DNA from 4 places in the Streptomyces sp. NPDC001858 genome. Region 3 is predicted to be linked to each of the others. Evidence: riboswitches for the same ligand, from Rfam matches in the RefSeq annotation. Region 3 holds a riboswitch; each other region holds the start of a gene.
The links. Region 3 has a riboswitch for cyclic di-AMP ahead of ACWCPF_RS32035 (C40 family peptidase). Riboswitches for the same ligand answer to the same signal wherever they lie in the genome.
Positions count from the first base shown of each region.

Region 1 (7,573 bases), on a different contig from region 3:
CCCTCCCTCGTTAGGGTCGATGCCGTGGCCATCAGTCCCCCGTTCCCGCCCCATCCGCCGCAGCCGCCGTATCCCGGCGGCGGGGCGCCCGAGGACGGCGTCCTCCGGCACGCGCACTGGTGGCAGCGCAGATGGGTGCGGTACGGAGCGCTGATCACGCTGCTGGCGTTGTCCGGCCTGGTCATCCTGGCGCTGGTGCGCGAACAGACCGGCACGGAGGGCTTCCTGGTCGGGCTCGGGCTCGCCGTGCTGCCGGTGCCGTTGCTCGTCGCCGCGTTCCGGTGGCTCGACCGGGTCGAGCCCGGCCCCTGGCGGAACCTGGTCTTCGCCTTCGCCTGGGGTGCGTGCGCGGCGGCGCTGATAGCCATCGTCGCCAACAGCTTCGCGACGAGATGGATAGCGATGGCGACCGCGGACCCGTCCAGCGCGGACACCCTGGGGGCGACCGTCATAGCGCCGGTCGTGGAGGAGTCCGCCAAGGCCGCCGCCGTCCTGCTCGTCTTCCTCTTCCGCAGGCGGGACTTCACCGGCATCGTCGACGGCGTGGTCATCGCCGGGATCACCGCCACCGGCTTCGCGTTCACCGAGAACATCCTCTACCTCGGCACCGCCTTCGGCACCGACCAGCTCACCGGCGACAGCGGCATCGCCTCCGTCACCGCCGCGACCTTCTTCGTGCGGGTCGTCATGTCGCCGTTCGCGCACCCCCTGTTCACCGTCCTGACCGGCATCGGCTTCGGCATCGCCGCGCTCTCCGGGGACCGTCGACGACTGCGGCGCACGCTGCTCCCGCTCGCCGGACTGCTGCTCGCCATGGGCATGCACGCCCTGTGGAACGGCTCCTCGACGTTCGGCGACTTCGGCTTCTTCGCGGTGTACCTCGCGATCATGGTGCCCGCGTTCGGGGTGCTCACCTGGCTGGTGGTGTGGACCCGCCAACGTGAGCTGCGCACCGTCCGCGAGGAACTGCCCACCTACGCGGCGGCCGGCTGGCTCACCCCGGCCGAGCCGTTCGCGCTCGGCTCGATGCGGGCCCGGCGGCTGGCCCGGGTGTACGCAGGCCGCCACCTGGGCCGGCCGGCCGCCCGGGAGGTGGCGCGGTACGAGGCGTACGCGACGTCCCTCGCGTTCCTGCGGCATCGAGGCCGGCTGGGGCGGGCGAACGCCGACTTCGTCGTCCGGGAACGGGAGCTGCTGAACGAGCTGTGGCGCCGCAAGGACGTCGCCCGGCCCGCGCTGGACCATGCGGCCCGGATGACGGCCCCTCCGGCACCCGTACCCGTACCCGTACCGATGGCTGCGCCGCCTTGGCCGATGTACGGGAACTACGGGTCGCCGTACGGAGGCTACGGGCCCCACGGGCCTCACGGGGCCTACGGGTACCCCCAGGGGCAGGTCTACGGGTATCCCGGAGGGCCGTACCCCGCCCCCGTCCATGGCCCTGCCCCTGCCCCTGCCCCCAACCCCTACCAATAGCGAATACGGGCGGCAGGTCGGGCCAAGGCCCGCCTCAGGCCGAGGCCCGGGTCAGGCTCGTGATCTCCGGCTCCGTCAGTTCCAGGTCCGCCACCCCCACCAGCGCCGGCAGCTGCTCGACCGTCCGCGCGGACGCGATCGGCGCGGCCACGGTCGGCTGTGCGGCGAGCCACGCCAGCGCGACCGTCGCCACCTGGGTGTCGTGGGCCTGCGCGATCTCGTCCAGGGCGACGAGGACCCGTCGGCCCCGCTCCGTGTCGAGGTGCTGGGCGGCTCGCGGAGCGCGGGCGCTCTCCACCGTCGTACCGGGCCGGTACTTGCCGGTCAGGAAGCCGGAGGCCAGTGCGAAGTACGGGACGGCGGCGAGGCCGAAGCGGGCGGCGAGGTCCTGGAGGCCGCCCTCGTAGGTGTCGCGCGAGACCAGGTTGTAGTGGGGCTGGAGGGCGACGTACCGGGCCAGGCCCTCGCGATCGGAGAACTCCACGGACTCCTGGAGGCGCTCGGGCGAGATGTTGGAGGCGGCGATGTGCCGTACCTTCCCCGCCTTCACCAGCTCGTCGAGCGCGCCGACGATCTCCTCGACCGGCACCTCGGTCTTGTCGAAGTGCGTGAAGTAGAGGTCGATGTGGTCGGTGTCCAGGCGGCGCAGGGAGGCGTCGGCGGCGGCCCTGATGTTCGCGGCGGACAGGCCCGGGAAGTCGGGGTGCTGGCTGACCTTGGTGGCGATCACGATGTCGTCGCGGTTGCCGCGGGCCTTGATCCAGCGGCCGATGATCGTCTCGGACTCGCCCCCGCTGTTGCCCTCGATCCACGCCGAGTAGGAGTCGGCGGTGTCGAGGAAGTTGCCGCCCGCGGCGGCGTAGGCGTCGAGTACGGCGAAGGCGGCGGGCTCGTCGACGGTCCAGCCGAAGACGTTGCCGCCGAGGGCGAGCGGGAAGACCTCGAGGTCGGAGGAGCCGAGCTTGCGAAGAGTAGTCATGCTCTGTCAACGGGCACCGACGGCGCGCCGATTCCACGCGCGACGCGAAGAACACGTGAACGCACTGCGGCCCTGACGCCGGGGGGCCCAGGGGCCGGCCGTCAGGGCTGCAGGGAATCGATCAGGTCCGGTCGTCCGGTCCCTGAGACGTCCCTCTCAGGGGTCCCGGAGAAGGACCAGGGGTCCCGGCGAGGCACGTCTCAGGGGTTGAGGCCCTTGCTGCGCAGCCAGGCCGCCGGGTCGATGCCGTCGGAGCTGCCGCCGGAGTGGACCTCGAGGTGGAGGTGGGCTCCGGTGACGTTGCCGGTGGCGCCCACGCGGCCGATCACATCACCGGTGCCGACCTTCTGGCCGACACTGACGCTGATCGACGACTGGTGGGCGAACCAGACCTCGGTGCCGTCGTCCAGCGTGAGGATGGTGCGGTAGCCGTAGGAACCGGCCCAGCCCGCCTCGGTGATGGTGCCGCTGTGGACGGCCTTGATGAGCGTGCCCGTGGGCGCGGCGAAGTCCAGACCGGTGTGGTAGCCGGAGGACCAGAGCGAACCGGCCTGACCGAAGGTCGAGGTGATGGTGTACGAGGAGGTCGGCAGCGTGTACTGCGTGGCCAGCTCGGCCAGGCGCTTGGCCTCGGCCTTCTCGGCGGCCTCGTCGGCGGCCTTCTTCTTCGCGGCGGCGGCCTTGGCCTCCGCCTCCTTCTCGGCCTTGGCGACGGCGTCGGCCTGGGCCTTGGCCGCGGCGGCCGCGGCGTCGGCCTGGGCCTTGGCCTCGAGCTGGGTCTGCTGCGACTCGGCCTGCGCCATGATCCGGCTGCGCAGGGCCTCGCCGGCGTCGGTGGCGCTCTCGCCGGTCTCCACGGCGGCCTCGGAGCCGAAGCCGGAGAGGGCGGGCGCGGGTTCCTCGACGGGCTCTTCGTCGGAGATGAGGGAGCCCACGTTGGGCAGGTCCGGCATGGAGATGGAGACCGGGGCCTTGCCGGTGTTGGCGCTGGCCATGCCGCCCGCGCTGACGGCGGCTATGACGCCGACGCCGAGGACGGTGGAGCTGCGGGCGAACCCGCCGCCGCGCTGCTTGGCGACGCGGTGCTTGCCGCGAACCGGGCGAATGGACTCCGCGGTGGGGTTCCACTCCTCCCAGGGGCCCTCGTCGGTGCGGACGCTGCCGTAGGCCAAGGTCTCTGCGGACCGCTGGCTCGGCACGAACGGGGCTTCTGGGACCGGCCGGTTGGACGCCACGCGGGCGTACTCCTTTCCTTCCGTCGCCTACCGGGTTAGCTGACGGGTTCGGAGCGGGAAGGTCTCCTACGCGCGTAAACCGGTCGTGGACTCTGCGAGTTCACGACGGCTTCCGCGAGATTCACCCCAAGGTGGTGGTTCCCCGGTTCCCTTGCGGGATTCGGCAGTGCGCACGGAGCCGACGCTTGTGTCGGCTGGGACGACCGCGCTGCGTTATCGAACGTTAATAGACCCGGGGTCAGGTTTCCAAGCTCTTCCGCTTGATCAACAACATTTACAGCCTGGACTTTCGGCCCATGACCGGTGAAAAACGGGCGAGTTGACCAGGCTCAGCAATCCCACAGGCATTGACAGGACGTCAGCCATTACGCGGAGGGGGATCACTCGCTCACCTGCAGTGACGGCGGGCGGGCGCATGGAGAGCACGGGAAAAAACCGAGGGCCGAAATCCAAGTTCTGGATTTCGGCCCTCGGCCTTCAGTAGCGGGGACAGGATTTGAACCTGCGACCTCTGGGTTATGAGCCCAGCGAGCTACCGAGCTGCTCCACCCCGCGGCGATGAACACAACTGTACGCCATCTACGGGGCCCCAATCACCACGGTTACTCACGCAGCCAGACGGGGCGGTCAGAGGAGGTGGCGATTCGGGGCCTTCGCCCGCTCCTCGCACTCCGGGAGGACGAGGACGTCGACGCCCGCGGCCGTCAGCAGTCCGGTTCCGTCCGCCTCCGTGACGAAGGTGTCCGGCTCGCGCCAGGCCGTGACCACCCGGCGCACGCCCGCGTCGAGGATGAGGCGGGCGCAGGGCGCCGGGCGCGAGGAGCGGCGGGCGCACGGTTCGAGGCTGCTGTAGACGGTGGCCGTGGGCAGCCGGGGGTCGGCGGGGTCGAGCTTGGCGAGGGCCGCCTCCTCGGCGTGCACGACCGGGTCGCCGGCCTCGCGGGAGTGGCCGCGCGCGAGTTCCGTGCCGTCGGCGGCGACGATCACCGCACCGACGCTGAACGCGGTCCGCGACGGCGGGCACTGCTCCGCGAGCTCGCAGGCGAGGGCCAGCCAGTGCCGGTCGGCGGCGGCGGGCAGCGGTCCGACGCCGGGCGCGGTGGGCTCGTAGCGGTGCAGGACGACGTCCTCGATGCGCCGGGTCTCCAGCAGGCGCAGGCGGCCGCCCTGGTAGCCGCCCGGCCCGAAGAGGCGGGGCGCGCCCGCGTCGCCCACGAAGAGCGGGGCGAGGACGAGCTGGAGTTCGTCGGCGAGGCCCTGCTGGAGCAGCTGGGTGTGGACGGTGCCGCCGCCCTCGACCATGAGCCGCCGCACACCCCGCACGTCGTGCAGGTGTTCGAGAAGTCGGCGCCAGTCCAGTTCGGGGCCGAGCGCCACGACGTCCGCGGCGATGCCGAGCGCGCGGGCCCGCTCGGCGCCCTTCTCCGTCGTGTAGACGACCTTCTCGCCGCCCGTGTGCCAGAAGTTCGCAGCCGGGTCGAGGTCGCCGGAGCCGCTGACGGTGACCTTGAGGGGGTACTCGGGGCGTCCGGCGGCGACCCGGGCGGCGCGGCGCTCGGCGGAGTTCACGAGGAGCCGCGGGTTGTCGGCGCGGATCGTGCCGGCCCCGATGAGGATGGCGTCCACGGAGGCCCGTACGTCGTCGACGCGGTCGAAGTCGGCGGGGCTGGAGAGGAGCAGGCGCTCGGGCGTGGTGTCGTCCAGGTAGCCGTCGAGGGAGACGGCGGCGGACAGCAGGACGTACGGGTACGACATCGACGCACTCCCGGGGATGGGTCCGACGGCAGTCCGGCGGCGATTCCGGCCGAACCGGGCCTTGGTTCAAGTTTGAAACAAACCTACACTGGCCGTATGACGACTCGCTGGCTGTCCCCCGAGGAGCAACGCGCCTGGCGCGCGTACGTTGCCGGCTACCTCCTGCTGGAGGACGCGATCGACCGGCAGCTCCAGCAGGAGGCCGGGCTGCCCCATCTGTACTACTCCATCCTCGCCAACCTCTCCGAGACACCGGAGCGACGGCTGCGGATGACCGACCTCGCGGAGCAGCTGAAGATCACCCGCAGCAGGCTGACGTACGCGGTGACGCGGCTGGAGAAGGACGGGCTGCTGCGGCGCGAGGAGTGCCGCTGGGACAAGCGCGGGACCGTCGCGATCCTGACGGACGAGGGCATGGCGGCCCTGGAGCGCCTGGCCCCCGGCCATGTCGAGACGGTCCGCTCGGCGCTCTTCGACCGGCTCACCCCGGAGCAGGTGGGACAGCTGGAGGAGATCTTCACGCAGGTCGTGCTGGGGTTCCAGGACGGCGACGAGGCCGCACCGCAGGAACTGCCGTGGCGCCGCCGCTCCTCCCCGTGCTCGGAAACCTGATGACCTGCGCCTGATGACCTGCACCTGACGGCCGGCACCTGATGGCCGCGGACGCGTGAGGTGCGGGTCACAATCCCGTTGCTTCAAATTTAAAGCATGAGGTAGGGTCGCTCTCGGCACGCTGCTTCAAATCTGAAACAGGTGGACGCGGCTGCCCGCACAGACCCCACTCGCACCGGGAGACCCGCATGCCTGACACCCCCGCCGCCGCCACTCCGCGCGCCCGCGTCCGGGTACCGCTGCGCTTCCACGACGGCTACTCCGTCGACGCCGAACTGGTCACCTTCCACGGTCTGACCGACGGCCAGGAGCACGTCGCCGTCGTCCTCGGCGAGCCGGCGCCCGGCGCCACCCCGCTGGTCCGGCTGCACTCCGAGTGCCTCACCGGCGACGTCTTCGGCTCCGCCCGCTGCGACTGCGGGCCGCAGCTGCGCGAGGCCGTCGAGCGCATAGCCGGGACGGGCGGCATCCTGCTCTACCTCCGCCAGGAGGGCCGTGGCATCGGCCTCTACAACAAGCTCGACGCGTACGCCCTCCAGGACCAGGGCCTGGACACCTACGAGGCGAACGCGGCGCTCGGCCTGCCCGAGGACGGCCGTGACTACACCGCCGCCGCTCAGATGCTGCGCGCCCTCGGCATCACGAGCCTGGACCTGCTGTCCAACAACCCCGACAAGGCCGACCAGCTGCGCGGTCTCGGCATCGACGTCCAGGACCGTGTCCCGACGGGCGTGTTCACGACCCCGCACAACGTCCGCTACCTGCGCGCGAAGGTCCTGCAGACCCAGCACACGCTGCCGCTCGCGGATCTCAACGGCGTCAACGGGCTGACCGGGCTCAACGTGGGCTGACGGCGCCGGACGGCCGGAACGGCCCGTCCAGCGCCGCCCACTGGAGCAGCATGATGGTCTTGGCGTCCGCGATGGCACCGCTGCGGACGAGGTCGAGGGCCTCGGCGAAGGGCAGCTCCACGACGGCGATGTCCTCGCCCTCGGCCGCTACGCCCGCCGTCTCGACGCCGGAGGCGGAGGCGTCGTAGGGGGCGGCGAAGAAGCTGAGCCGCTCCGTTACCGAGCCGGGGCTCATAAAAGCGTCGAACACATGCTCGACGTCATGGACGGTACGTCCAGTCTCCTCGGTCGCCTCGCGCCGGATCGCCTCCTGCGGATCGTCGCCGTCCAGCAGCCCTGCGGCGGTCTCCAGCAGCATGCCGTCGGGGTGTCCGTTGACGTACGCGGGCAGCCGGAACTGACGGGTCAGCAGGACCGTCCGCCGGTCGGCGTCGTAGAGCAGGATCGTCGCGCCGTCGCCCCGGTCGTAGGTCTCGCGCCGCTCACGGCTGACATGGCCGTCGCTGTGCCGGTAGTCGAAGGTGGTGCGGCGCAGCACCGACCAGTCGCAGGCGAGGACCTCCACGTCGAGAATGCGCACCCGGTCGTTGCCGGTGAGATCCCGCCCCTGCCGGTCGAGCCCGGTACGGCCACGGGGGTCGGGGATATCGATGCCGACGGTCATA
Region 1 is NZ_JBSFEV010000031.1:89,267-96,839, reverse strand. Features, by position in the region: gene ACWCPF_RS33400 (PrsW family intramembrane metalloprotease) at 136-1,476, shown strand; gene ACWCPF_RS33395 (aldo/keto reductase) at 1,511-2,455, opposite strand; gene ACWCPF_RS33390 (M23 family metallopeptidase) at 2,656-3,690, opposite strand; cyclic di-AMP (ydaO/yuaA leader) riboswitch at 3,700-3,866, opposite strand; tRNA gene ACWCPF_RS33385 (tRNA-Met) at 4,172-4,245, opposite strand; gene ACWCPF_RS33380 (dihydrofolate reductase family protein) at 4,318-5,445, opposite strand; gene ACWCPF_RS33375 (MarR family winged helix-turn-helix transcriptional regulator) at 5,542-6,057, shown strand; gene ACWCPF_RS33370 (GTP cyclohydrolase II) at 6,246-6,908, shown strand; gene ACWCPF_RS33365 (NUDIX domain-containing protein) at 6,895-7,572, opposite strand.
Region 1: it holds a riboswitch for cyclic di-AMP, as region 3 does, so the genes downstream of both, ACWCPF_RS33390 (M23 family metallopeptidase) here and ACWCPF_RS32035 (C40 family peptidase) in region 3, are expected to answer to the same signal.

Region 2 (7,573 bases), on a different contig from region 3:
GGTGCTGTTCAACTCCTGGGAGGCCACCTACTTCGACATCTCCGAGGAGCAGCAGGCGACCCTGGCCCGGCGCGCCGCGGCGATCGGGGTCGAGCTGTTCGTCGTCGACGACGGCTGGTTCGGGGCGCGCACCGGCGACCACGCCGGGCTCGGCGACTGGCGGCCCAACCCCGACCGCTTCCCGAACGGCCTGAAGCCCCTCGCGGACCAGGTGCACGCCCTCGGCATGCAGTTCGGCATCTGGGTCGAGCCCGAGATGGTCAACCCCGACAGCGAGCTGTACCGGGCCCACCCCGACTGGGTGCAGTTCCAACCGGGACGAAAGCGGACGGAGTTCCGCAATCAGCTTGTGCTCAACCTCGCGCGCGAGGACGTTCAGGAGTACCTCTGGGAGCAGCTCCACGGGCTGCTCTCCAGCGCCCCCGTCGACTACGTCAAGTGGGACTTCAACCGCTGCTTCACCGACGCCGGCTGGCCGGACGACCCCTACCCGCAGCGCCTCTGGGTCGACCATGTGCGCGCCCTGTACGGCCTCCTGGACCGACTGCGGGCCGCCCACCCGGGCGTCGCCTTCGAGTCCTGCTCGGGCGGCGGCGGACGCATCGACCTCGGGATCATGAGCCGTACCGACCAGGTGTGGACCTCCGACAACACCGACCCGCTCGACCGGCTCGACATCCAGCACGGCTTCAGCCAGCTCCACCCCGCCCGGGTCATGGCCGCATGGGTCACCGACAGCCCCAACGCCCAGCTCAACGGCCGGGTCAGCTCGCTGCGCTTCCGGTTCGTCAGCGCCATGGCCGGGGTGCTCGGCGTCGGCGGCGACCTCTCGCAGTGGAGCGAGGAGGAGATCGAGGAGGCGCGGGAGTGGGTGGACCTCTACAAGGAGATCCGCCCGCTCGTGCAGCACGGCGACCTCTACCGACTGCGTCCCCCGGCGGGCGGGCTGAGCGCCGTCCAGTATGTGCGCGGAGACGAGAGCGTCGTCCTCGCCTGGCTCCAGGCCCAGCGGTACGGGGAGCCCGTGCCGGCGCTCCGGCTGCGCGGACTCGACCCGACACAGTCGTATGAATGCCGTGAAACGGGCGAAGTTCACCGGGGTGCGGTGCTGCTGCACCACGGGCTGCGCACCGGGCTCAAGGGTGACCTTGATGCGACGGTTATCCGACTCCGTCGCATCTGAGCTTTCTGTCCGAAATGGATCCTTAATTCCAACTCGCTCTGGAATAAAGGATCCTGGAGGGCTGTCACGTGAGCAGCGTCATATCCGTGACCGTGCGTCGTACGTCATGTTCACGTAATTCATGCGCTTTTCAAGGGCATTCGATGAATGGCGGGTGTTTGGATTCACGGAGTGTGACCGGGAATTCTCACAGCGGATCAAGAGAAATGCATTGACCGCGCAACCTCTGTTTGTCCCCGTGCGTCTCGGTCGCTTACGTTCCACACCAATCCGGACGGATGCCTAATCCTGCCGCCGCCCGGAGTCCGCACACCCACCCGTCCACGGCAGGAGCGGGGGACCCACAGGCACAACCGCCTGTTCCGGTCCCGGAACAGGCTTGGGGTAAAGCCGCGCCTCGGCGCGGCCGGGCATCTCCAGCTCGCACCCGACAGCTCACCTCGCAGGCGCCGGAGAGGAATTCGCCATGCCCGCGAAGGGTAAGCACCGCCGTTCGAAGACCCAGCGTTTCACTCGTTCGATAGCCGTCGCCGGAACCGGCGGGGCAGCGCTCGCCCTTCCGCTCATGGGCGCCGCCGGCGCACACGCGGCCCCCGCCCAGTCCGTTTCGCAGTCCGTTTCGCAGTCCGCGTCCCAGTCGGTCGCGCAGACGGTTTCGGAAAACGTCGTGCAGGCCGCTCCGGTGTCGCAGAAGACCGCCGCCGCGAAGACCTACACCGTGCGGCCCGGGGACTACCTCTCGAAGATCGCCGACGAGCAGGACGTCAGCGGCGGCTGGAAGAAGCTGTACCAGGACAACCGCGCGGCCGTCGGCGAGGACCCCTCGCTGATCCACCCCGGACTGAAGCTGTCGATCGGCAAGCAGGCCGCGACCGGCGCCGCCGAGTCGTCCGGCTCGTCCTCCACGGCCTCCTCCTCCGGGAGTTCGGCGTCGAAGTCCCCGAAGTCCTCCAAGTCCTCCGAGTCGGCGAAGTCCTCCGACTCCAAGGCCTCCACCTCGTCCTCGGCGTCTTCCTCGAAGACGGCCACTCAGGCCGCCGAGAGCAACACCGGCTCGGCCAGTGGTTACGCGCTCCCCGTCGCCGGCGCCTCCGTCGGCACCGCGTACCACGTGGCCGGCAGCATGTGGTCCAGCGGCTACCACACCGGCGTCGACTTCGTCGTGCCGACCGGCACCTCCCTCAAGGCCGTGGGCGCGGGCACCGTCGTCTCCGCGGGCTGGGGCGGCGCGTACGGCAACCAGGTCGTCATCAAGCTCGCCGACGGCTACTACGCCCAGTACGCCCACCTGTCCCAGCTGTCGGTCTCGGCCGGCCAGACCGTGACCGCGGGCCAGCAGGTCGGCCTCTCCGGCGCGACCGGCAATGTGACCGGCCCGCACCTGCACTTCGAGATCCGCACCACGCCGGACTACGGCTCGGACGTGGACCCGATCGCCTACCTCCGCTCGCACGGAGTCTCCGTCTAGGACCTCCGCGGACGACTCGGCGCCTGACACGCCACCGCCTGACACGTCACCGCCTGACACGCAGCCGAAGGCCGGATCCCGATCCCCGGGTCCGGCCTTCGGTGTGTCCGCGTCCGTTTTCTTGATCGTTTCATTGCCGCCGTGTGGCATGTCTGTGGCAGCGGCATGGCATCCCCTTTCGCCCTCTCGACAGCCGGGTCAGAGTGGGGACACAGTGATCTCCGTCAGCGAGCAAGCGCTTTCTACCGCTCTTCGGAGGTCCCGTGCCCGGCGTCGTCCACCGATGCACCGCCGTCGTCAGGTGCGCCGCGACGGCGGCGGTCGTGACGCTCCTGACGACGGCGGTGGCCGCTCCGCCCGCCTCCGCCTCCTCGCCCGCCTCCGCGTCTGCCTCCGCCGTCGGTGACGCGAGCGTCGTTCGACCCGACGACCGGCGGATCGTCTACGAGGGCCACTGGGGGCGTTCCGCCGAGGCCGCCGTCACCGTCAACTCCGGTTCGCGGCTGCGGTTCCGGTTCGTCGGGAGCACCGTCCACGCCCTGTTCGACGTCTCGTCGGTCACCGTGCCCGCGCAGGTCTACGTGTCCGTCGACGGCGGACCCGGCCGGCAGTACGCCGTCGACCGCGGCGACCTCGCGATCACGGCGACCGGGCGGGGACCGCACACGGCCGAGCTGTCCGTGAAGGACGTCTTCTCCCGGGTGAACCGGTGGACCCCGCCGCTGGAGTCGGGCGTCGTGCTGACCGGCATCCGGGGCCGACTGCTGGCTCAACATGCGCCGAAGGCACCGGAGTTGGTCTTCTACGGCGACTCCGTCACCCAGGGCGTGCTGGCGCTCTGCGCGGTCAACACCTCCGACTGCGCCGACGGGACGGCCGCCTACCCCACCCTGGTCGCCGACGCCCTGCACGCCTCGCTCACCCAGGTCGGTTTCGGCCGCCAGGGCGTGCTCCGGACCGGCAACGGGGGAGTGCCGGCCGCCGGCGACGCGTACGGCTGGAACCACGCGGGCTCCCCGGCCCGGCCGGACCGCGACGCCGACGTGATCGTCGTCAACCAGGGCACCAACGACACCGCGTTCGGCTCGGCCGAGTTCCGCACCGCCTACCGCGCGTACCTCGAACGGCTGCGGGCGGCCGCGCCGCACGCCCGCATTCTCGCCCTGCGTCCCTTCGGCGGGGCGCACGCCGCCGACATCGCCGACGTCGTCGCCGAACTCGCCGACCCGCACACGGAGTTCGTGGACACCGCCGGCTGGCTCTCGGCGGCGGACGGCGACTTCCAGGACACCGTCCACCCGAACGTCCAGGGCCACCGCAAGGCGGCCGACCGCCTGATCCCCCTCATCGCAAAGCTCGCAGAACTCGGAACGCCCGAAAAGCTCGCAACGCCCGAGAAGCTCGTGAAGGAGCACCAGTGATCGCCACCCGCCGTCGAAGAACCGTCGCCGTCTCGGCCGTCTCCGCCGCCCTGCTGGCCGGGCTCTGCTCCGCGCCCGCCGGGCACGCCGCCGCCGACGCCCCGCGCCGGATCGTGGAGAACCTCGACCGCGGTCTGGTCGCCGTGCCGTCCGGGCAGGGGACGTTCCTCAGCTGGCGGCTCCTCGGCACCGAGCACGCGAGGCACGGCGACGCGATCGCCTTTGACCTGCAGGCCCTGCGGTCCTGCACCATCACCCACCCCGAAGGAGCAGACCGACGTGACGACCACGCGTAGAGCATTCGGAGCCCTCGCCGCCGGCGCCGCCCTGGCCGCCCTCGCGCCCGCCGCCACCGCGAGCGCCGCCGCACCCCGCCGCCATCGCCGTCTCCTGGCGCACGACGACTTCCGCCACGGGCTGCGGCAGTGGGCCGTGGAACTGGAGAAGGGCGGGACCGTCACCGCCTCCCGCGGCACCCTGGAGGTCGACGTGCCCGCCGGGGCGACGATCTGGTTCAAGCGGCCGTTCGCCGGGCCGTACGTCATCGAGTACGTCGCCACGCCCGTCTCCGCGGGCGGGGTCAACGACCGGGTCTCCGACCTCAACAACTTCTGGAACGCCGTCGACGTCCGCTCCCCGCAGGACCTCTTCGCCACCCCGCGCGGCGGCGCCCTCGCCGAGTACGACTATCTGAAGACGTACTACGTCGGCTACGGCGCCAACACCAACACCACGACCCGGCTGCGCCGCTATGTCGGCGAGGCGGGGGTGCGTCCGCTGATCTACGACTACACCGAGCCGCTGCTCGTGGCGAACGAGCCGAACCGCGTCCGTATCGTCTCCGACGGTTCGACGGTCCGCTGGTGGAACAACGGGCGGCTGGTGTTCGACTACACCGACCCCGAGCCGTACCCGAGCGGGCACTTCGCCTTCCGTACCACCTGGAGTCACTTCCGGATCAAGGACTTCCGGGCCTGGTCCCTTATTCCCTGACTTGCAAATTCTTTAAGAGTGTCTTATCTCACCGTTCGTCAATCCTTTCCTACGATCGCGTAGGTCACATTCGAGGGTGAATGATGAACCGCTGTGGCAGACGATTCGAAGAATGACAACAGATCAGTGATCGGGTCGTACGTGGCGGTGGGGGACAGCTTCACCGAGGGCGTCGGCGACCCCGGCCCCGACGGGGCGTTCGTCGGCTGGGCCGACCGGTTCGCGGTACTCCTCGCGGACCGGCAGCCCGAAGGCGACTTCAAGTACACCAACCTCGCGGTCCGCGGAAAGCTGCTCGACCAGATCATGGAGGACCAACTCCCCAGGGCGGTGGAACTCGCCCCGGACCTGGTCTCCTTCTGCGCGGGCGGCAACGACATCATCCGTCCGGGCACCGACCCGGACGAGGTCGCCGAGCGTTTCGAGCGCGCGATCTCGGCCCTGACCGCCGTGGCCGGCGCGGTCCTGGTGACCACCGGCTTCGACACCCGAGGCGTCCCCGTGCTCAAGCATCTGCGCGGCAAGATCGCCACCTACAACGGACATGTGCGCGCCGTCGCCGACCGGTACGGCTGCCCGGTGCTCGACCTGTGGTCCCTGAAGTCCGTGCAGGACCGCAGGGCCTGGGACGGCGACCGGCTCCATCTCTCCCCGGAGGGCCACACGCGCGTGGCGCTGCGCGCCGGGCAGGTCCTCGACCTGGAGGTACCGGCCGACCCGGAGCAGCCCTGGCCGCCGCTCCCGCCGCGCGGCACCCTCGACGTGCGGCGCGACGACGTCCACTGGGCGCGCGAGTACCTGGTGCCGTGGATCGGGCGCCGGCTGCGCGGGGAGTCGTCCGGCGACCATGTGACCGCCAAGGGCACGCTGTCCCCGGAGGACATCAGGACGCGGCTCGCCGCGCTGGCGTGAGGGGGGTGGGGTGGTGAGGTGGTGGTGTGCGGCGGGAGTTTTTCGCCCCTGCCTCCGCCCCCGCCGCACCGCCCCTACCCGTCCCGTCCCTGGAGGCCGCGCGGGGCTGCATCGCTCAGCCCGAGTTCTGCCGTCAGCGTTTCTTCCACCCACTCGTGTGCCCTGGCCCGGGACACCGTGCCGCCGTACGACGTCAGTTGTACGGCGAGGCCGTCCAGGAGCGCTGTGAGGCGCAGGGCCGTGGCGGGCGGGTCGGGGCAGGTGAACTCGCCCGCGGCCACGCCCTCCGCGATCACCTCGGCGAGCGCCGCCTTCCACTCCTGGTCGAGATCCCGGGCGACCTCCCGCAGCGCGGGCTCGCGCAGCGACACCGCCCAGCCCTCGATCCACAGCCGCCAGCCCTTGGCCTGGCCCGTGGGCGCGTACCAGCGCACGGCCGACCGCAGTCGGCGCAGCGCCGTGGTGCGGCGGCCGAGCAGCTTGCGCAGGTGCGCCAGGTCGTCCTTTGCCGCGTAGGCGAACGCGTCGGCGACCAGCTTCTCCTTAGTCGAGAAGTGGTAGAGCACCAGCGCGTTGCTCACGCCGAGGGCCGCGGCGACGTCGGCGATCCTGACCGCCGCCACGCCCCGCGCCTCGATCTGCTGGATGGCCGACCGCAGCAGCTCCTCGCGCCGCTCGGCCACGCTCAACCGGACCCTCGCCACGCCGTCACCCTACACAGCCGCCCCGACCTGCGCGGATGACCTCGGCGACGCCCTTATCGCAGGCTGCCGAACCGCTCGGTGATCACCGGGAGCCGCTCCGCCGCGAGCGCGTGCGCGGCGGCCCGGGGCGTGGTGCCGTCGGCCTGCGCGCGGGTCAGCACCAGTTCCATCAGGGTGCGCATCGAGCGGCGCGTGTACGCGAACGCCTCGTCCGGGTCCGCGCCGATGTCGCCGAAGAGCGTCCACCACCACCAGGCGTTCGTCCCGGAGTTGACGACGACGTCCGGCAGCACGATCGCCCCGCGCGCGTGCAGCAGTTCCTCCGCCTCGGGCAGGACGGGCATGTTGGCCGCCTCGGCGATCCACCGGGCGCCGATCCGCTCCGCCTCCTCGGCCCCGATCGCGTACGACACGGCGGCCGGTACGAGGACCTCCGCCTGCGTCGTCAGCCAGGCCTCGCCCGGCAGTTCGCGGTCGCCGGGGCGCAGCGCCGCGCGGTCCACCGTGCCGTGGCCGTCCCGCGCGGCCAGCAGCGCCTCCACGTCCAGGCCGGCCGGGTTGGCGATCGTGCCCTTGACGTCGGCGACGGCCACGACCGTCAGCCCCGCGCGCGTGAGGAAGCGCGCCGTGGCCCCGCCCATGGTGCCCAGCCCCTGCAGGGCGACCCGCGTCCCCGCGTACGCGACCCCGGCCCGGTCCAGGGCCGTCAGCACCGACTCGGCGACCCCGCAGCCGCCGACCAGCTCGTCCAGTCCGATGCCGTCGACCTCGACGGCGAAGGCGGCCGCCAGTCGCGCGCGGGCCGCGCTCTCGTCGTCGAGCAGCGGGTGGACCGCCTGCACGGACGACACCAGCCCCACCTCGGCGACCGCCCGGTCCACCAGGTCCTGGG
Region 2 is NZ_JBSFEV010000007.1:327,714-335,286, forward strand. Features, by position in the region: gene ACWCPF_RS13470 (alpha-galactosidase) at 1-1,183, shown strand, start outside; cyclic di-AMP (ydaO/yuaA leader) riboswitch at 1,488-1,645, shown strand; gene ACWCPF_RS13475 (M23 family metallopeptidase) at 1,650-2,651, shown strand; gene ACWCPF_RS13480 (GDSL-type esterase/lipase family protein) at 2,975-4,072, shown strand; gene ACWCPF_RS13485 (rhamnogalacturonan endolyase family protein) at 4,069-4,368, shown strand; gene ACWCPF_RS13490 (DUF6250 domain-containing protein) at 4,352-5,065, shown strand; gene ACWCPF_RS13495 (SGNH/GDSL hydrolase family protein) at 5,192-5,977, shown strand; gene ACWCPF_RS13500 (TetR/AcrR family transcriptional regulator) at 6,052-6,681, opposite strand; gene ACWCPF_RS13505 (Glu/Leu/Phe/Val dehydrogenase dimerization domain-containing protein) at 6,735-7,573, opposite strand, start outside.
Region 2: it holds a riboswitch for cyclic di-AMP, as region 3 does, so the genes downstream of both, ACWCPF_RS13475 (M23 family metallopeptidase) here and ACWCPF_RS32035 (C40 family peptidase) in region 3, are expected to answer to the same signal.

Region 3 (7,573 bases):
CCCGAGCAGCAGCTCGAGCGAGGCGCAGGCGACGGCGGCGGCGAGCGGGTTGCCCATGAACGTTGGGCCGTGCGCCAGCACCGGCACCTCGCCCCGCGAGATCCCGTCGGCCACCCTGGACGTGCACAGGGCCGCCGCCATGGTGAGATAGCCGCCGGTCAGCGCCTTGCCGACGCACATCACGTCCGGCGTGACCGCCGCGTGCTCCGCCGCGAACAGCGCGCCGGTGCGGCCGAACCCGGTCGCGATCTCGTCGAACACCAGCAGCACATCGTGCGCGTCGCACGCCTCGCGCAGCACCCGCAGATAGGCGGGGGAGTGGAACCGCATCCCGCCGGCCCCCTGCACCACCGGCTCCACGATGACCGCGGCCAGTTCGTCGGCGTGCCGCTCGATCGCCGCCCGCAGCACGTCGGCGTACGCCTCCTCGTACTCCGCCGGGGGCGGGTCCACGAAGACCTGGCGGGGCAGCACCCCGGTCCACAGGTCGTGCATCCCGCCCTCGGGGTCGCACACTGACATCGGCTGCCAGGTGTCGCCGTGGTAGCCGCCGCGCCAGGTCAGCAGCCGCTGCTTGCCCGGACGGCCCAGCGAACGCCAGTACTGCAGGCACATCTTCACCGCGACCTCGACCGACACCGACCCCGAGTCGGCCAGGAAGACATGCTCCAGACCCTCGGGCGACATGTCGACAAGGAGCTTCGCCAGCCGGACGGCGGGCTCATGGGTGAGCCCGCCGAACATCACATGACTCATCCGGCCCAACTGCTCGCGCACGGCCTCGTCGAGCACCGGGTGGCGGTAGCCGTGGATCGCCGACCACCAGGACGACATCCCGTCGACCAGCTCACGCGAGCCCGAGCTGTCGGCGATCCGCAGCCGGACCCCGCTCGCCGACTCCACGACGAGCGGGTCCACCCGGCCGGGCATCGGCCCGTACGGATGCCAGACGTGCCGCCGGTCCAGCGCCAGCAGCTCCGGGACGTCGAAGAGGGGCAGCTCAGGCATTGGGCGCGAGATCGGTGCCGGCGCCCCGACGGCGCACGGCGACCAGGTCGGTTCGGGGCTCGCTCGCGGCCGGCGCGGCAGCGGCCGTCCCGCACAGACCGCCGCCCGCGTGCGACCCGCAGCCGCCCCCTTCGTGCGATCCGCACCCGGCGTCGGCGTGCGACCCGCAGCCGCCGCCCGCCTCCGCCGTGACCCGGTGCTCCGGCAGCGTGACCTGCCCCGCGCCCTCCACCTCGAACCCGGCGTCCGCGATCATCTCCAGGTCGGCCTTGCCGGCCTGGCCCTCGGTCGTGAGGTAGTCGCCGAGGAAGATCGAGTTGGCCAGGTGCAGGGCGAGCGGCTGCATCGTGCGCAGATGGACCTCACGGCCGCCCGCGATGCGCACCTCGACGTCCGGGCACACGAACCGCACCATCGCCAGGATCCGCAGACAGCGCTGCGGGGTGAGGTTCCACTCCTTGGCCAGCGGGGTGCCGTCGACCGGGATGAGGAAGTTGACCGGCACCGAGTCCGGGTCCAGCTCGCGCAGCGAGAAGACGACGTCCACCAGGTCCTCGTCCGACTCGCCCATGCCGGCGATCAGCCCCGAGCACGCCGACAGACCGGCCGCGTGCGCCTTCTGGACCGTGTCCACCCGATCGGCGTACGTGTGCGTCGTGGTGATCTCGCCGTAGGTCGACTCGGAGGTGTTCAGGTTGTGGTTGTAGGCGTCGGCGCCCGCCTCGCGCAGCCGCTCCGCCTGGCCGTCGGAGAGCAGCCCCAGACAGGCGCACACCTCGACGCCCTCGTTCTGGTCCTTGATCGCCTTGATGGTGCCCGCGACCCGGTCCACGTCCCGGTCCGTCGGCCCGCGCCCGGACGCCACCAGGCAGACCCGCTTGGCCCCGCCCGCGAGTCCCGCCGCCGCGGCCTTCGAGGCCTCGTCCGGCTTGAGCCAGGTGTACTTGAGGATCCCGGCCGTGGAGCCCAGCCGCTGGGAGCAGTAGGAGCAGTCCTCGGGGCACAGCCCCGACTTGAGGTTGACGAGGTAGTTGAGCTTCACCCGGCGCCCGAACCACTGCCGGCGCACCTTGCCGGCCGCGGCCACCACATCGAGCACGTCGTCGTCGGAAGTGGCGAGGACGGCCAGCGCTTCCTCGCGGGTCGGCAGCTCGCGCCGAAGCCCCTTGTCCACCAGCGTGTTCAGCAGGTCCATGAGAGCCGATCCTGTCCTACGGACCTCCTCCGGGCCAAGGTAGGGATCGCACAACACACCCGGTTCGACGTGTGGGTATTGCCACACCGTGGGTGGGCGGCCGGGCCGCTAGGGTCTGTCCGCTACCTACAAAATCCCCCGGAGGACCCATGGCGTTCGGCTGGATCGACGAGCAGGCGGAGCTGCGCCGCCGGGCCGGACTCGTCCGGACGCTGCGGCCCCGCCCCGCCGACTCGCCGCTCCTCGATCTCGCGAGCAACGACTACCTGGGCCTGGCCCGCCATCCCGAGGTCGTCGAGGGGGCCGTGGCGGCCGCCCGGGCCTGGGGCGGCGGCGCGACCGGCTCCCGGCTCGTCACCGGCACCACGGAGCTGCACGGCGAGCTGGAGCGGGAGCTCGCCGAGCACTGCGGGTTCGAGGCGGCTCTGGTCTTCTCCTCCGGGTACGCGGCCAATCTCGCCGCGGTCACCGCGCTGGCCCCGCACGGCTCGCTGATCGTCTCCGACGCGGGCAACCACGCCTCGCTCATCGACGGCTGCCGGCTGGCCCGCGGCGCGACCCAGGTCGTCGGGCACGCCGACCCGGACGCGGTGCGCAAAGCGCTCGCCACCCACGACGGACCGGCCGTGGCCGTCTCCGACACCGTCTTCTCGGTCGACGGCGACGCCGCCCCGCTGGCCGCCCTCGCGGCCGCCTGCCGGGAGCACGGCGCCGCACTCGTCGTGGACGACGCCCACGGCCTCGGCGTGCTCGGGGACGGCGGACAGGGCGCCCCGTACGCGGCGGGTCTGGCGGGCGCCGACGACGTCGTCGTCACGGTCACGCTGTCCAAGTCGCTCGGCAGCCAGGGCGGGGCCGTGCTGGGTCCCGCGCGCGTGATCGACCACCTGGTGAACGCGGCCCGCACGTTCATCTTCGACACGGGACTGGCGCCGGCGGCGGCGGGCGCGGCGCTGGCGGCGCTCCGGCTGCTGCGCAGGGAGCCGCGGCGGGCGCCACGCGCGCGTGCGGTGGCGGGCGAGCTGTACGCGCGCCTGACGGCCGCGGGCCTGGAAGCGGTGCGTCCGGACGCCGCGGTCGTCTCCGTGCGTGCACCGTCCCCGGAGGAGGCCGTGCAGTGGGCGGCGGACTGCCGGTCGGCAGGCCTGGCCGTGGGCTGCTTCCGTCCTCCCTCCGTGCCCGACGGCATCTCACGCCTCAGGCTGACCGCCCGGGCGGACCTCTCCGGGGCCGAGCTGGAACGCGCTGTACGGGTGATCGGCGAGACGCGACCATGAGTCGGCGTCACACGGCCGTGGGTCGCCGCTGACCGGTGGGTCGGTCGCCGCTGAGGGTGCGCCGACTACTGCGGTGCGGTCAGCGCAACGCGGCCGTGAAACCCGTCCAGCTCTCGGGGGAGAAGAGCAGGGCGGGCCCGGCCGGGTCCTTGGAGTCGCGTACGGCGAGCAGACCGGCCCAGGGGCCGGTGGCCGGCCGGGCCGTCTCGACGCAGTTGTTCGCTCCCGTGCTGTAGCTGCTGCGCAGCCACCGCACATCCGGGAGCTGGTCGGGATCGGTACGGGAAGGTACGTTCCGCGGTACTGCGGACATGGTGCCTCCTTACGCGCCGCCTGCTATCGCGGCGATGTAATCCGATGAGTCCCCGGGCGAAAGGGCATGCGCCCGAAGGGCGTTGAAGGCCTCGGTGTAGGCCTCGAGGTGTTCTTTCCGTTCGAGATAGAGGCTACTCGTCAAGTGGTCGAGAACAACCACATCCAGATCAGAAGTGCGCGAAAATGAGAAGATAACGAAAGGCCCGGTTACGCCGATATGCGCCCCGGCGGCGAACGGAAGGACCTGCAGCCGCACTTGGGGCAGCCGCGCGGCCTCCACGAGCCGACCGAGCTGCTGCGCCATCACCTCGGGACCGCCCACCTCCCGCCGCAGCACCGCCTCGTCAAGGACCGCGCTCAGCTCCAGCGGCGGCCGCGCGCGCAGCACGTCCTGCCGGGCCAGTCGCACCTCGACCAGCGTGTCGAGCTGATCCTCGGTGACGCCCTCCACCGCGGCCCTGGTCACCGCACGGGCGTACTCGGGAGTCTGCAACAGCCCCGGTACCACACTCGTCTCCAGTGTGCGCATCGCGCTCGCCTGGGACTCCAGGCTGATGAAGTCCCGGTAGGTGGGCGGCAGCACCCCGCGGTAGGCGTGCCACCAGTGGTCCCGGCCGCCGCTGCCGTCGTCGCCGGCCAACGCCAGCATCAGCTCGCGCAGTTGCGGATCGACCACCCCGTAGGCGTCGAGGAGTAACCGCACATCGGCCGGTTTTGACCCACTGGTGCCCGTCTCGATGCGGCTCACCTTGGACTGGTGCCAGCCCACGAGCCGGGCGGCCTCACCACTGGTGAGGCCCGCGTGGGCGCGCAGATTGCGCAGTTCGGCGCCCAGCTTCCGGCGGCGCACCGCGGGTCCGTGCTGCATGGGCTCCTCCTTACTCCTTACGGGCCGTCCAAATACGCTCTGCCGTCGCAGAGTTCACCGCATTGAGCGACAGATATATGCATATCTTGGTGGATCGCCACCCGTGACCGGCGCGGTAATGGCAGTCTGGCGAAGAAGCACCAGTCCGGGACCGTACTCGAACCATCCGCTCCGTGTCGGACCCCGGTCCCGTGGGAAAGGGACGACGTCGCCATGGCAGATCACCTGGAAGCATCCGTCACTCTGCCGAGCGATCCCGCCTCGGTCTCCACAGCCCGCGGTTTCGTGGCCGGCACCCTCGGAGAATGGGGTCTGCCGGCGGACGCGGAGGCGGCCGACACCATCCGGCTGATCGTCTCGGAACTGACCACCAACGCCGTACAGCACACCTTCGGGCAGTCACCCACCTTCACGGTGGACCTCGTCCTCGACCGTGACGAACACTTGCGCATCGGTGTCACCGACAGCCACCCGCGCTTCCCCAAACGACTGCCGGCCGCCGTCCAGCAGGACAACGGCCGAGGCATGGTGATCATTCGCTGGCTGACCGCGGAGTGCGGCGGCAGGCTCAGAGTGCGGCCCACCCGGGAGGGCGGCAAGACGGTCACCGTCGAGCTCCCGTGGACGGCCGCGGCGCCGGAGCCGGTGGCCGGAGCCCTCGCGGCCCCGGCCCCGGCGAGACAGGCCCCGGCGGAGGGCGAGATCCCGGGACGATGACAGCGCGTCAGGACGCCACCACCGCCCCGGGAGGCCCAGCGCCCCAAAGGGGCGCGAGGCGCTGACATCTGCGGCTCCGCCGCGCGGGCGCGACCAGCCACGACGCCGCCGCAGCAAAACCACGACCTATCGCGGCGCCTCCAGCGGAGCGCCTAGCGGACCCGCCCGTACCAGACGCTCTTAGTCCAGATCTTCTGCAGCTTCACCACGTCTCCTGTCTTCGGCGAGTGCCAGATCTTGCCGTTACCCGCGTAGATCCCGACGTGGTACACGCTCGAACCCGAGTGGAAGAAGACCAGGTCGCCTGCCTTGCGGCTCGACGCCGTGATGTGCTTGGTCTTGTTGTACTGCTGGGCCGCCGTCCGAGGCAGGCTCTTGCCCGCCTTCTTGTACGAGTACAGCGTGAGCCCCGAGCAGTCGAACCGCTTCGGCCCGGTCGCCCCGTACTTGTACGGAGCGCCCTTCTTGGAGGCCGCGATCTGGAGCGCCTTCGTCGCCGGTGTGGCGGCCGCGGCGTCCGAGGCGAGCCCCGGGACCACGACCGTGCCGCCCACGGCGGCGATGGCGAACGCCGAGGCCGTACCGGCCCGGGCCATGAGCGACGGGACACGATTGAGCGCAGTCATGCGCAACCCTTCGTCAGCCGCCTGTGAAGGATGACCTGTCGGATTCGGGCTGACAAAGTTGCCCGGCCGCGACTGCGGCTTCACCCCAAGGGCTGCTCGGCCCGGTCATGGCGTGACCGTGCCGGCGACCCGTCTTGCTCGGGTCCTCCACTCCTGCCGATGCACTTCTGTCGACCGGGCATCCGGGCGGCGGCAGGACTCGGCGTCCGCCCGGACCGCCCCGCCGCTGTGGCGGGGGCTTGTCGTCAGTCAGGGATCTTGGCTCACTCGTGTCCGAAAATCCCAACGGAACCGGGGATTTGTGGGGTTACTCACCACTCACCCGTTCGGGTGGACACCCTGATGGCCGATCAGGTGTCAAGGATGCCAAAGGGCCCCGGACCAGCGGCGGAGTCTTTTGTTCCGCCCGAAAAAGGTGCTTTCGCGCAACTTCGGCGAGCGCGAAAAAGCAACGGCCTCTACGCCGAACAGGGGTAACCCGTCTGGTCCGTTTCAACTCCGGTCCGGACGCCGCGTTCGGGGCGCGCGCCGCCCGGACCGGAGCGCGGTCCGCTCCGGCCGCCGGGTCGGGGTTCGGGTCAACTGTCGGAGAGCGGAGGCACCGTGACGCGCGCCGTTCGGCGCTCCCCGTCCAGGACGCGCAGCGCCCGCGCGAGCGTCGGCGCGTGGAACTCGCTCTCGCCCCGCTGGTGCATCAGCGTCAGCGCGTCGCGCAGCGCGGTCGCCTTGGCCACCAGCGCCTGGGCCGCGCGCAGCGAGCGGTACGTGTCCCCGTGGTGGGCGGGATTGATCCGGCCGAGCAGGTCGACCACGTCCAGGTAACCGTCGATCAACTCGGCCTCGGCGCGCGTCAGGGCGGGCAGCGGCGGCAGTTCGGGCACCATCGGCGGCTCACCTCCCGCCCTGCGGGCCGGCCGAGGGCCTGCGGCTCGGGATGACCGCGTCCACCAGGCCGTACTCCAGGGCTTCCGGGGCGGTGAGGATCTTGTCCCGCTCGATGTCCTCGGTCACCTGCTCCGGCGTCCGTCCGGTGTGCCGGACGAGCATCGCCTCCAGGCTCGCCCGGACGCGGGCCAGTTCCTCCGCCTGGATCGCGAGATCGCTGGTCTGGCCCTCGACGGGCCCGGGCAGCGACGGCTGGCGGATCGTCATCCGCGCCCCCGGCAGCGCGAACCGTTTGCCCGGTGTGCCGGCCGCGAGCAGCACCGCGGCGGACGAGTCCGCCCGGCCCAGACAGGTCGTCTCCACGTCGCAGGCGACGTAACGGATCGTGTCGTAGAGGGCCGTCAGCGCGCTGAACGAGCCGCCGGGGGAGTTGATGTACAGCGCGATGTCCCGGTCCGGGTCCTGGTGCTCCAGGTACATGAGCTGCGCCATCACGTCGTTCGCCGAGATGTCGTCGATCGGTGTCCCGAGGAAGACGATCCGCTCCTCCAGCAGCTTCGAGTACGGATCCATGGTCCGCGTCCCGAAGCTCGTGCGCTCGGTGAACTCGGGCAGGACATGGCGGGCGGACGGTCGGTGCATCGTGCCCCCTCCTTCGATGTCTTCTCTTCGTGTCCGTCGG
Region 3 is NZ_JBSFEV010000029.1:70,735-78,307, forward strand. Features, by position in the region: gene ACWCPF_RS32005 (adenosylmethionine--8-amino-7-oxononanoate transaminase) at 1-1,008, opposite strand, end outside; gene bioB (biotin synthase BioB) at 1,001-2,203, opposite strand; gene ACWCPF_RS32015 (8-amino-7-oxononanoate synthase) at 2,353-3,480, shown strand; gene ACWCPF_RS32020 (DUF397 domain-containing protein) at 3,560-3,793, opposite strand; gene ACWCPF_RS32025 (helix-turn-helix domain-containing protein) at 3,803-4,663, opposite strand; gene ACWCPF_RS32030 (ATP-binding protein) at 4,877-5,380, shown strand; gene ACWCPF_RS32035 (C40 family peptidase) at 5,533-6,006, opposite strand; cyclic di-AMP (ydaO/yuaA leader) riboswitch at 6,010-6,180, opposite strand; gene ACWCPF_RS32040 (hypothetical protein) at 6,585-6,890, opposite strand; gene ACWCPF_RS32045 (ATP-dependent Clp protease proteolytic subunit) at 6,898-7,533, opposite strand.

Region 4 (7,573 bases), on a different contig from region 3:
AGGCGGCGGCGAGCTCCGGGTCGGTCGTCAGCCGATCCGTCATCTCCTTCATCACGCCGTTGGCCTCCAGCGTGCCGATCGCCGAGTTGGCCTTCGGGCACGTCAGGTAGTACAGCGTCGGGAAGGGCGTGCCGTCGGGCAGGCGCGGCGCGGTCTCGACGACGTCCGGCTGTCCGCACGGGCAGCGGTGCGCGATCGCGCGCAGGCCGCGCGGCGGGCGTCCGAGCTGCTGCTTGAAGGCCTCGACGTCCGCGTCGGTGGGCTCGGTGCGCGGGGTGGTCGGCGGGGCAGTTTCCATGCCGGTACGAAAATCCCTCTGTCAGTTCAATGCTGTCACTGGTGTCGCTGATATCGCTGGTGTCGCTGCTGTCACTGGTGCCGCTGCTGTCACGGGGAGGCGGCGTCCGACTTGTCGACGCCGTCCCAGACATTCGCGTACCAGGGGCGGTCGGCCGCCCCGAGGTCGGCGCGCGACTGCTTGGCCGCGTCCGGGTCGATCACGACGTAACCGGTCTCGCCGGGCAGGACGTAGTGCAGCCGCAGCCGGATCTGCTGCTCGGCGTAGGCGTCGTCCTGCCAGCGTGCCTTGAGGTCGCGCAGTTGCTCGACGCGCTCGCTGGCCTGCTGCTTCTCGCGTTCCAGGGCGGCGATGTCGGCGCGCTGGGAGACGTACTGGCGCATCGGGTAGGCCAGGGCCACGATCAGCGTGCACAGGACCAGCGCCAGCAGGGCCGCACGGCCGGTGAGGCGGGAGCGGCGGGCCTGGCGCTTGGTCTGGGAGCGGTAGACCCGGGCCGCGGTCTGCTCGCCGAGCAGCTTGATCCTGGTCGCGGTGGAGAAACGGTCCCGGTCCTTCACGGCCATCGGTCTTCCCCGCCTCCCGCTCTCACACGTGCGTACGTCCCCGCACACGGTACGGGACCGGATACGGGGACGTACGTACGACGCCTCTTACGAAGCGATGGGTCAGCCCTTGAAGCTCAGCCCTTGAAGCGCGGGAACGCGCTGCGGCCGGCGTACACGGCGGCGTCGTCGAGGATCTCCTCGATGCGCAGCAGCTGGTTGTACTTGGCGACGCGGTCCGAGCGGGCCGGGGCGCCGGTCTTGATCTGACCGCAGTTCACGGCGACGGCGAGGTCGGCGATGGTGACGTCCTCGGTCTCGCCGGAGCGGTGGGACATCATGCACTTGAAGCCGTTGCGCTGGGCGAGCTCGACGGCGTCCAGGGTCTCGGTCAGCGAGCCGATCTGGTTCACCTTGACGAGCAGGGCGTTCGCGGAGCCCTCCTCGATGCCGCGGGCCAGGCGCTCGGGGTTGGTGACGAAGAGGTCGTCGCCGACGATCTGGACCTTGTCGCCCAGCCGCTCGGTGATGACGTTCCAGCCGGCCCAGTCGTCCTCGTACAGCGGGTCCTCGATGGAGACCAGCGGGTACGCGGAGACGAGCTCCTCGTAGTACTCGGTCATCTCGGCGGCCGAGCGGGACTTGCCCTCGAACTCGTACTTGCCGTCCTTGTAGAACTCGGACGCGGCGACGTCGAGCGCAAGCGCGATCTGCTCGCCGGGGACGTAACCGGCCTGCTTGATGGCCTCGACGATGAGGTCGAGGGCGGCGCGGTTGGACTCCAGGTTCGGGGCGAAACCGCCCTCGTCGCCGAGGCCGGTGGACAGGCCCTTGGTCTTCAGCACCTTCTTGAGGGTGTGGTAGACCTCGGCGCCCCAGCGCAGGGCCTCGGAGAAGGACTCCGCGCCGATCGGGGCGATCATGAACTCCTGGATGTCCACGTTGGAATCGGCGTGCGAGCCGCCGTTCAGGATGTTCATCATCGGCACCGGCAGCAGGTGCGCGTTGGGGCCGCCCAGGTAGCGGAACAGCGGCAGGTCGCTGGCCTCGGAGGCGGCGTGGGCCACGGCGAGCGAGACGCCGAGGATGGCGTTGGCGCCCAGGGAGCCCTTGTTGTCGGTGGCGTCCAGGTCGAACATGGCCTGGTCGATCAGGCGCTGCTCGGTGGCGTCGTAGCCGACGAGCTCCGGGCCGATCTGCTCGATGACGGCGAGGACGGCCTTCTCGACACCCTTGCCGTGGTAGCGGTTGGGGTCACCGTCGCGAAGCTCGATGGCCTCGAAGGCACCGGTGGAGGCGCCGGACGGAACGGCGGCACGACCCGTGCTGCCGTCGTCGAGGCCGACCTCGACCTCGACCGTGGGGTTGCCTCGGGAGTCCAGGATTTCCCGGGCTACGACGACGTCGATGGACGGCACGAGCATCTCCTTCTTGGGATGTGACGCTGGTTGTGCGGGGCGGGTGGGCCGCGATGGGCCCGCGCCGAGCCTTGCGACTAGAGCCTAACCGCCTTCGGGGCGTCGGCAGCCGACCGACCGTCCCGTGGACAAACTGACCGTACCCATTGTTCACACACGGAACAAAGGGAGCGGTCGCCAAAGACCAACAGGAAGTTGCCAACTGGCGAACGAAGCGGGCAGGGGAGGCAGGCAAAGAGAAACCCCGCTCCGGTGCGTACGGGGGAACACGCACCGGAGCGGGGAGCCCGTGGGGACGGGGGGACCCTCACGAGGTCTTCAGTGTGCCGACCTCGCCTGTGAGGGCGCTGTGACTTCCCCGGGAGCCGGGTGTCACTTCAGGAGCCGGAGCTCGGTCCAGGAGCCGGAGCTCACTTCAGGTGCAGCTGCTGGCCCGGGAAGATGAGGTCGGCGTCGTCGACGATGTCCTTGTTCAGCTCGAACAGCTTCTGCCAGCCGCCGGCGACCTTGTGCTGCTCGGCGATGGAGCTGAGGGTGTCGCCCTTGACGACCTTGTACTCGCCGTCGCCCTTCTCGACCTTCTTGCCGGTCGGGGTGGTGACCGTCTTGGATGCGGCCGGACGCTCGGCCGAGCGGGAGGCGCTCTGCTCCTCGGTCGAACGGGTGTCGGCGCTGCTCGACGAGCTGGAGGAGCTGGAGCCGGAGGCGGCGGAGTCGGCGCTGCCGCCGTTGTAGGCGGCGTTGGACAGGCCCGTGCCGCAGACCGGCCAGGCGCCCTTGCCCTGGCCCGCGAGGACCTTCTCGGCGACGGTTATCTGCTGCGCCTTGGAGGCCTGGTCGGCCTGCGCGGCGTACTGCGTACCGCCGTACGCGGCCCAGGTGGAGGCGGAGAACTGCAGGCCGCCGTAGTAGCCGTTGCCGGTGTTGATGGACCAGTTGCCGCCGGACTCGCACTGGGCGACCGCGTCCCACTCGGCGGCGGTGGCGGCGGAGGCGTTGCCGGCCGCCATCAGCGGGGCGGCGATGGCGACACCGGTGACGCCGGCCAGCGCGGCGACGCGGGTGGCCCTGGACGGACGGCGGTGCTTGCCCTTGACGGAAAACAGCATGGTGGATCCCCTCACCGACGCCTGCGAGGTGAGCTGTCGGGTTCGGGCCGTGTGAGTTGCCCGGCCACTCCTCCGTGGGAGGCGTGGCTTCACCCCAAGCCGGATCCGGCGTCAACCGCTGGTTCCGGCGCTTACCTTGGGTCCCCCGCTCCTGCCTACGGCGCTTGACGCGACGACTGTTCCCGGGCGGCCACTGGCAGGACTCGGCGTTGCGACGACCGGGGCTCGGATTGCCGAGCGGCCTTGACCGTAGCCACGCGATCCGCGGAATTTCAAAGACGATCAGGGCTTCTGAGACTCATCCCACACTTTCACCAAACCGGACATTCTGGAGCGAAGTATGACGTGAACTCCCGGCGTTTTTCGGTGCGTTCCTGCCCTATTGGACCGCCGTGTCGAGGGTCTGACCGGGGGCGATGCCGTTCGGGTCGGCGCCGATGAGGTCCCGGTTCTCGGCGTAGAGGGCCCGCCATCCGCCGTCGATGTCAAGGGAGTCGGCGATGGAGGCAAGGGAGTCGCCTTCCTGCACCACATAGGTGACCGCGGCGTGCCGGCCGGCGGAAGCGGCGGAGAGAGCGCTCACGGCGGTGTCGGCCGCAGCGGTGTCGGCCGTGTCGGTGGCGCTCTTCGTCGTGGGGGCCGCGCTCTCGTCGGCGGTCGCGCCGCGGTGCTTGCCGGAGCCGAGCGAGCCGGTGTCGACGAGGCTCCAAGAGCCCGCCTCCTGGACCGAATTGCCCGAGTCGCCCGAATCGCCCGCACCCGAGGCCGACGAGGGGGAGCCGTCGGTCCCGGCGGGGTCGCCCGTGACGGAGGACGAGGGGGACGAAGGAGATGAAGGAGACGAAGGGGACGTCGTGGGCGAACCGGAGGAATCAGCGGACGAGTCGGGCGACTCCGGCGATCCCGCCGAACCGCTGTCGGCGCTCGACGAGCCCGAAGCGTCCGAGGAGCCCGAAGAGCCGGAGGAATCCGAGGAGTCGCCGCCCAGCCCCTTGGACAGGTCGGACAATCCGGACGACGAAGACGAGTCGGACGAGTCGTCCGCCACGCCGGTGTCCACGGCCAGCGCGCCGTTCTCCTGGGTGAGTCCGGAGGTCAGCCCGCAGGTGCCCCACGCGCCGATGTTCTCGGCGGCGAGCAGCTTCTGCGCCACGGCGATCTGCTGGTTGCGGCTGGCCAGATCGGCGCTCGCCGCGTAGTCGAGCCCGCCGTACGTCTCCCATTCCTTCTGGGTGAGGCTCAGGCCGCCGTGCTCGCCGCCCTTGTCGGCGCTCCACGAGCCGCCGGTCTCGCACTGCGCCACCTTGTCCCACACCGTGCCCTCGGCGGCGCTCGCGCCGGAGGCGGCCAGCAGCGGGATGGCGATGGCGGACCCGGTCACTCCGGCCGCGACGAGGAGGGCCGGAGCCTGACGGGGGCGACGATGACGACCGTTCCCGGAGAGCATGCGAGGGCCTTTCTCTGGACAGCAGTAACCGGCGCGACGCGTGCGACTGACATATCGCGCTGACGAGTGAACGTATCGGCATACGATCACTTGTCACAAGTTCATGCCGCGCAGATCACGTGAAGATCACAGAGTTGAGGGTCGGTCACCTTTGCTTCGCCGCACGGTCACACTACGGCTGACATCCGATCAGATACGCACGGAACTGAACTCGACCGGAAGCGTCCGCAGCCCGCGCATGATGAGCCCGCCACGCCATCTCAACTGGGCCGGGTCCACGGCCAGTCGGAGGTCGGGCAGCCGGGTGAGCAGCGCGGCCAGCGCGGTCTGGCCCTCCAGCCGGGCCAGCGGAGCGCCCAGGCAGTAGTGGAGGCCGTGGCCGTAGCCGAGGTGTTGATTGTCACGGCGGGACAGGTCGAGGCGGTCGGGGTCGGCGAAGCGGGCCGGATCGCGGTCGGCGGCCGCCAGGACGACGAGGACGGGGTCGCCCGGCGCGATGTCCTGCCCGCCGAGGCTGAGCGGCTCGGTCGCGAACCGCCAGGTGGCGAGCTCCACGGGGCCGTCGTAGCGCAGCAGTTCCTCGACGCCGGTCTCCAGGAGGGTGCGGTCGCCGTCGTCCTCGGTCAGCGACCGCTGGAGACGTTCGCGCTGCTCGGGGTGGGTGAGGAGGGCGTAGGTGCCGTTCCCGATGAGGTTGACGGTCGTCTCGAAGCCCGCGAACAGGAGGATGAAGGCCATGGCCGCGGCCTCGTTCTCGGTGAGGTGCTCGCCGTGGTCGGAGGCGCGGATGAGGCCGGAGATGAGGTCCTCGCCGGGCGCGGGCTCGGCCGGCAGCTCCGCGCGCTTGCGGTGGATGAGCTCCAGCAGATAGCCGCGCATCTTCTTCACCGACCGCGCGACCCCGCCCCGCGGCCCTCCGCCGTGCCGGATCATCATCCCGGCCCAGTCGCGGAAGTCGTCCTGGTCCTCGCGGGGGACGCCCAGGAGGTCGCAGATGGCGTAGATGGGGAGCGGGAAGGCGAAGTCGTGGATGAGGTCGGCCTCGCCGTCGGCCGCGAACCGGTCGATGAGCTGATCCGTCAACTCCTGTACCCGTGGCGCGAACTCGGCGACCCGGCGGGGGGTGAACGCCTTGCTGACGAGCCGGCGCAGCCGGGTGTGGTCCGGCGGGTCGATGTTCAGCAGATGCGTCATCAGCTCGGCCTTGCGCTCACCGGGGATGCCGGTCTTGCCCTTGGCGTGCGCGGGTTCGTCGTGATGCGCGGGGTTCTTGGAGAGCCGCTGGTCGGCGAGCGCCTGCTTCGCGTCGCCGTAGCGCGTGACCAACCAGGCCTCGACGCCGCTGGGCAGTTCGGTCCGATGCACGGGCGCGTGCTCCCGGAGCCAGGCGTAGGCGGGGTAGGGGTCGGTGGCGAACTCCCAGGTGAAGAGTTCCGGGGCGGGCGGGGCGTCGGGCAGGGCATCGGGCCGGTCGTCGGGCCGGGCGTCCGCCGTGGGGTGGGGCTGGTCGGTCACTCCTTGACGGTAGCGGTGTTCACGACGAGCGCCTGCGCCTCGCATCGGTGTTCGCGGTGAGCGCCGCGCGCACCGGGGCGCAGCGGCCGGCTCAGGAACTCACCTGTTCGCCTGCGCACCTGCGCACCTGCGCACCTGCGCACCTGCTCACGTGACTACTCCTGCACGCCTTCGGCGCCCCTGATCGCGTCCCGGTAGGCGCGGGCCGCCGCTCTCAGCGCCGCCTCCGGATCCACGCCCTCGGCCTCCGCCCGGGCCGCCAGGGCGAGCAGTTCGTAGCCGATGCCGTCGGAGGCGGGGAGGGGCACCTCCAGTCCGGCCGTCCGCACGCGCGACGACAGCTTCGCCGCGAGCGCGAGGCCCGGCTGACCGAGGGGGACGCCGTCCGTCACCGACTCCCGCTGCTTCTCTATCGCCTTCGTGCGCAGCCAGTGCGCCTTGACCTCCTCCGGGGTCGTGGCCGTCTCGTCGCCGAAGACATGGGGATGGCGGTGGATGAGCTTGGCGACGATCGTGCCCGCGACGTCGTCGATGGAGAACGGGGAGTCCGGGTCCTCCTCCGCGATCCGGGCGTGGAAGACGACCTGGAGCAGGACGTCGCCCAGTTCCTCGCGGAGTTCGTCGCGGTCGCCGTCCTCGATCGCCTCGACGAGTTCGTAGGACTCCTCGATGCCGTACTTGGCGAGACCCTTGTGGGTCTGCTGCGACGACCACGGGCACTCGGCGCGGATGCGGTCCATGACCTGGACGAGGTCGAGGAGCCGGGCGCCGGGGAGGTCGTAGGAGGCGGGGAGCAGCTCCAGCTCGGGCATCGCCACGCGGCCGGAGCCGGCCAGCCGGGCCAGGCCGTCGGTGAGGGCCGGTTCGCCCTCGCCGGTCGCCACGACCACCACCGTGCCGCCGTCGGCACAGGCGGCGATCAGTTCCTCGGCGGTCGGGGAGATCTCCTCGACCGCAAGGCCCGCGTCGCGCAGATAGGGCAGCTGCGGATGCGCGCCGTCCGCGCACAGCACCCGGTCCGCCGCGCGCAGCGTCTGCCAGGCGGGCCAGGACAGCAGGCCGGGGGCGACGCGATGGCTGGTGGTGAGCAGGACGACGCGGCCGGGGTCGTCGACGGCGGCGGAGCTGGTTGCGTTCACCCCTCGAACGTAACGCACGCCACCGACAGCCCCGCGATCATTCGCACGGACGTTCCATCGGACGTTCCATCGGACGCTCCGTCACGTCGTCGCATCGCCGTA
Region 4 is NZ_JBSFEV010000004.1:406,174-413,746, reverse strand. Features, by position in the region: gene ACWCPF_RS08535 (DUF501 domain-containing protein) at 1-298, opposite strand, end outside; gene ACWCPF_RS08530 (FtsB family cell division protein) at 388-864, opposite strand; gene eno (phosphopyruvate hydratase) at 981-2,267, opposite strand; gene ACWCPF_RS08520 (transglycosylase family protein) at 2,672-3,370, opposite strand; cyclic di-AMP (ydaO/yuaA leader) riboswitch at 3,374-3,543, opposite strand; gene ACWCPF_RS08515 (LysM peptidoglycan-binding domain-containing protein) at 3,750-4,817, opposite strand; gene ACWCPF_RS08510 (cytochrome P450 family protein) at 5,007-6,332, opposite strand; gene ACWCPF_RS08505 (nucleoside triphosphate pyrophosphohydrolase) at 6,488-7,471, opposite strand.
Region 4: it holds a riboswitch for cyclic di-AMP, as region 3 does, so the genes downstream of both, ACWCPF_RS08520 (transglycosylase family protein) here and ACWCPF_RS32035 (C40 family peptidase) in region 3, are expected to answer to the same signal.